2 regions of the Mesorhizobium sp. P2_D1 genome follow, and region 1 is predicted to be linked to the other one. Evidence: predicted binding sites of a transcription regulator. Region 1 holds the regulator's gene; the other holds the start of a gene.
The links. The regulator PhoB, encoded in region 1, activates phosphate uptake and scavenging genes when phosphate is short. The targets are predictions, from matches to a motif close to TGTCATNNANCTGTCAT.
Positions count from the first base shown of each region.

Region 2: a site for PhoB is predicted at 1,082-1,098, ahead of phnF (phosphonate metabolism transcriptional regulator PhnF). Genes of this name have one in related genera too.

Region 1 is NZ_JBFUDZ010000020.1:68,387-70,776, reverse strand. Features, by position in the region: gene phoU (phosphate signaling complex protein PhoU) at 1-432, shown strand, start outside; gene phoB (phosphate regulon transcriptional regulator PhoB) at 452-1,141, shown strand; gene AC1D0I_RS16605 (ROK family protein) at 1,296-2,390, opposite strand, start outside.
Region 2 is NZ_JBFUDZ010000088.1:3,824-6,213, forward strand. Features, by position in the region: gene phnH (phosphonate C-P lyase system protein PhnH) at 1-541, opposite strand, end outside; gene phnG (phosphonate C-P lyase system protein PhnG) at 541-1,002, opposite strand; gene phnF (phosphonate metabolism transcriptional regulator PhnF) at 1,123-1,872, shown strand; gene AC1D0I_RS31240 (zinc-binding alcohol dehydrogenase family protein) at 1,976-2,390, opposite strand, start outside.

The sequences.
Region 1 (2,390 bases):
GACCTCGAGCGCATTGGCGACCTTGCCAAGAATATCGCCAAGCGCGTCGGCACCGTCGGCCTCAGCGTCACCCCGCGCGACCTGTCGCACTCCATCGACGCAATGGCGCAGCTGGTGCTGATCCAGGTGCAGGGCGTCATCGAGGAATATACGGCACGCGATGCGGCGGCGCTGGCGAAGCTGCGCGCCGACGACGAGCGCATCGACGTCAAGTACACCTCCGTGTTCCGCGAACTCCTGACCTACATGATGGAAGACCCGCGCAACATCACCGCCTGCACGCATCTTTTGTTCTGCGCCAAGAACCTTGAGCGCATCGGCGATCACGTCACCAACATCGCGGAAAATGCGTATTATGTTTTGACCGGCACGCAGCTGCCCGCCAATCGTCCGAAGCAGGACGAGACGGCGATGTCCGCGCCGGCGGCATGACGGCAGGGATGACCAGTCGATGATCGCGCCACGCATCATGGTGGTGGAGGATGAGGAGCCGCTGGGTGTGCTGCTCCGCTACAATCTGGAGTCCGAGGGCTACCAGGTCGAGGTGGTGACGCGCGGCGACGAGGCCGAGATCCGGCTGCAGGAGAACGTCCCCGACCTTCTGGTGCTGGACTGGATGGTACCGGCGGTTTCCGGTATCGAACTCTGCCGCCGGCTAAGGATGCGTCCAGAGACCGAGCGGCTGCCGATCATCATGCTGACCGCGCGTGGCGAGGAAAGCGATCGTGTGCGCGGCCTCTCGACAGGCGCCGACGATTATCTGGTCAAGCCGTTCTCGACGCCGGAGTTCATGGCCAGGGTCAAGGCGCTGCTGCGCCGCGCCAAGCCGGAAGTGCTGTCCAGCGTGCTCAAGGTCGGCGACATCGTGCTCGATCGTGAATCGCACAGGGTCTATCGCAAGAAGAGCGAGATCCGGCTCGGACCGACCGAATTCCGCCTGCTCGAATTCATGATGCGCCATCCCGGCCGCGTGTTCTCGCGCAGCCAGCTGCTCGACAATGTCTGGGGCGAGACGATCTACATCGACGAACGCACGGTCGACGTGCATGTCGGCCGGCTGCGCAAGGCGGTCAACAATGGCCGCATGCCCGATGTCATCCGCACCATTCGTGGGGCGGGCTACGCAATCCGGGAAGATTAGGGATCTGCTGATATTCAGGTGATGCCGGCCTGCGAACGGCAGTTTCCTGCGCTTCCGGTACTCACGGATCCAAATGTCCGCTCCGTTCCGGTTCTCGGAACCCGCCATTCTCGACTCGGCCTAACCTGAATCTCAACACATCCCGGCGCGTTATTCACGCAACGTTCTTGCCACCGAGGCCGGATCTCGCCTGCGTGCCGGGCGCGAAAATCTCCTGGTCTACGAAGGTCAGTGCCCGCGTGGCGCAGCCTTCGCGGATCAGTGGCAGTTCGTTCGGTTCGGTGTCGAAGGAAATCGATTGCGAATGCTGGCCGCCGGCGGTCTGAGCAATGGCCTCGCGCAATGCCGGCTCGATCAGGTCGAAGGCCGCGGCGCTGACACCGACCATGGCGACGGGCGCCGGATCGATCAGCGCGAACAGGCTGCCGAGACCGTAGCCGAGTGCCTCGCCGGCCTTGCGATAGGCCTCGCGCTCGGGTCCATCCCTCTCGCGGGCCGCGGTCGCCAGCGCGCGCATGTCGGCATCACTGACATCGGCGACCGGTTCCGCATCCTCACTCATCTGCCTTGCGTTGCGCCAGATGGCGTAGTTGCCGGCATAGGCCTCGACGCAGCCGCGCCGCCCGCAGCGGCACAGCGCGCCGTGCGGCCGATGGATCATATGGCCGAACTCGCCGCCCGAGGAATGAGTGCCGGTGAACAGCTCGCCCTTCAGCACCAGGCCCATGCCGATGCCGTGCGACAACAGGATGGCGATGAAGTCGTCGCGGTAGCGATCAGGGTCGCGCCAGCGCAACGCTATCGCCATCATATTGCAGTCGTTCTCCATGGTGGCGGGGATGCCGAACTCGTCCTCGAGTATGTCGGCGAAGGCGATGTCGGTGTGCGGCGTGATCGGCGACCACAGCATGGCGCGGGCTCGAGTGTCGGTGATGCCCTGGATCGCCAACGCGATGCGGGCGACACTGCGGACGTCGAGGTCGGGGTCTTCGAGACGACGCCGTACGATGGCAACGCATTCACCGACCAGCGCGTCGCGCGACATGGTCAGCGTGTCCAGCCGGCGCTGTTCCTCGGCGATCACCTGGCCGGCATAGTCGATGACGGCGACCGAGAGGAAGTTCAGTGACAGCACCACGGTCATCACCGCCGCCGCTTCCGGATTGAGGCCGAGGCCGACCTGCGGCCGGCCGCGTTTGAGCGAGCCGGCCTCGCTCGGCTTGCTCTCAGTCAGGATGCCTTCGCCGAT
Region 2 (2,390 bases), on a different contig from region 1:
TATCCACGCCGCGCGGAAAGCGCTGGTTATTCTGCTTCCACTGTTCGACGAAATGACGCGGCATCTGCGCCGGCGCGATCGTGGCACTGGTCTCGATGCCGGGGCCTTCGAGCAGCAGCGGGGCACCCGAAACGAGATCACTGACCTGCAGGATCAGTGTCGTGGAGCGGTCGGGATAGTCCTGCGTGCCTTGTGAAAAACCATCGAGTGCCATCATCTCGGCCGGCGTGGCGATCAAAGCGAAATGCGCATCGGCCGGCGTGTTGGCCAAGGGCGCACCGGTGTGGAAACCAAGCCAGGATTTGATCGCGGTAGAGGCCTGCAAAGCCGGGTCGAGCCAGAGCGCGGTGTCGTTGTCGCAAAGCGCCAGCGCTACGGCGCCGGCGGTCGCTGAAAGCGGCACCGGCGGGCGGGCGAAGGCGGGCAGGGGCTGCATGCTGCCCGGCCGTGCCATCGCGTCCATGATCGCGCGAAACACGGTCTGGGCGTTGAAGACCGGATCGGCGAAACCGCCTTCTATCGATTGCGCTGCGATCTCCATCAGTCTTCTCCGCGAACCATGGTGAAGAAATCCACCTTCGTTGCCGCCGTCTCGGCGCGGCGCCGTTCATGCGCCGTGGCCAGAGCCGACCGCAGAGGCGCTATGAGCCCGGTCTCGACCTCGGCGCGACGCGCCGGGTCCTGCCACAACGCGTCGGCGATGGCCGCCAGCCTCGCCTTCTGTTTGTCGCGGCCAAGCGCATAGCAGTGACCGACCTGTCCGGACGGCAGCCGCACAGTGGCGCGGGTAACCGTCGTCTCACCGACATTGAAGGGGGAGCCGCCACCGCCGATGCGGCCGCGCACGGTGACCAGGCCGGTCTCCGGGCCGCGCAGCAGCTCAGCTTCCGAAGGCAGCCCGGCCTCGTTCCAGAGCCGGACGATGTCATCGCCGCTGGATTGTGCCAGTGTTGCCATGGCGGCCTTGCGCTCGGCCTGGTCGCGGGCTTCCTGTCCTCGCATGAGCAACATTCCTCTTGTCTAAATTTGTCTATTGATATAGACAACTATACAAATTATACTTATTATCTAGCGCGAGTCCATGACGGGTGGATGACAAGCAATGGGAGGCTGGGGCAATTAATGGTCGGGCAGCTGGAAGCGGACGGCATCGAGCGGCGGAGTGGTGTCTCGCTGTGGCGGCAGATCGCCGACAAGATCCTGCATGCGATCGCCATCGGCGATTTCGCCGAGAATGCAGCGCTGCCGCCGGAGGTTGCGCTGGCCGAGCGCTATGGCGTCAACCGTCACACGGTGCGCAGTGCCATAGCAGCCCTTGTGCAGGAAGGGGTGCTGCGGGCCGAACAGGGACGCGGCACATTCGTGCTGTCGCGCAAGCGGCTGTCCTATCCGATCGGCGCGCGCACACGCTTTTCGGCAGGCCTGCAAGGGCAGGCGTCGGAACGGCATATAGTCCTGCTTTCCTCGTCGGTGGAGCCGGCCAGCCAGCGCGTCGCCGAGGGGCTTGGCCTAGCCAGGGGGACAAACGTGATCCGGCTGGAAACGCGCGGCGAAGCCGACGGTCGCCCGGCGTCGCGCGCTGCCGGCTGGTTCGAGGCTAGGCGCTTTGCCGGCATCGATGCCGCCATGGCACAAACCGGCTCGATCACCGCGTCGCTGGCGCGTTTCGGCATAGACGATTATCTCAGGCAATCGACCATGCTGTCAGCACGCCATGCCGATGCCGCCGACCTTGCCGACCTCGACCTGCAGCCCGGCGCAATCGTGCTGGTCACGGTCGCCGTCAACGTCACACCCGACGGCCAGCCGATCCAGTTTTCCGAGTCGCGGTTCCCGGCCGAGCGGGTCGAACTCAAATTGTCGGCGTTGTGAGCCGACACCGCCGGTTGCCTAGATTGTCGAACGCAATTCCCTTAGCGAAAGCGCTAAGCGCTTTTCCCGGGAAAACCGCTTCACACTTTTCCTGGAATTGCTCTTATCCGACCTCTATCACAGCCTTGATCAGACCGGATTTCTCGTGTGCCCAGCGCGCGAGATCATGTGGCGTGCCGGCCAGCGTGGTGCGGTGGGTGACGAGCTTGGCCAATGGCACGGCGCCGTTGCGGATCGAGGCGGCGACGTGGTCGAAGTCGGCGCGCAACGCATTGCGACTGCCGATCAGAGTCATCTCGCGCTTGTGGAATTCCGGATCGGAGAAGGTGATGTCGTCCTTGACGACGCTGACCAGCACCAGTGTTCCGCCATGCGCGACATGGGCGAAGGCCGACTGCACCGACTGGGTGTTTCCGGTGGCGTCGAAGACCACATCGAAGCCTTCGCCAGCGGTCGCTTGCCCGACCAGATCAGACACCGCGCCGCGCGAACCGTCGAGGGTCTGGAAGCCGAGCTCA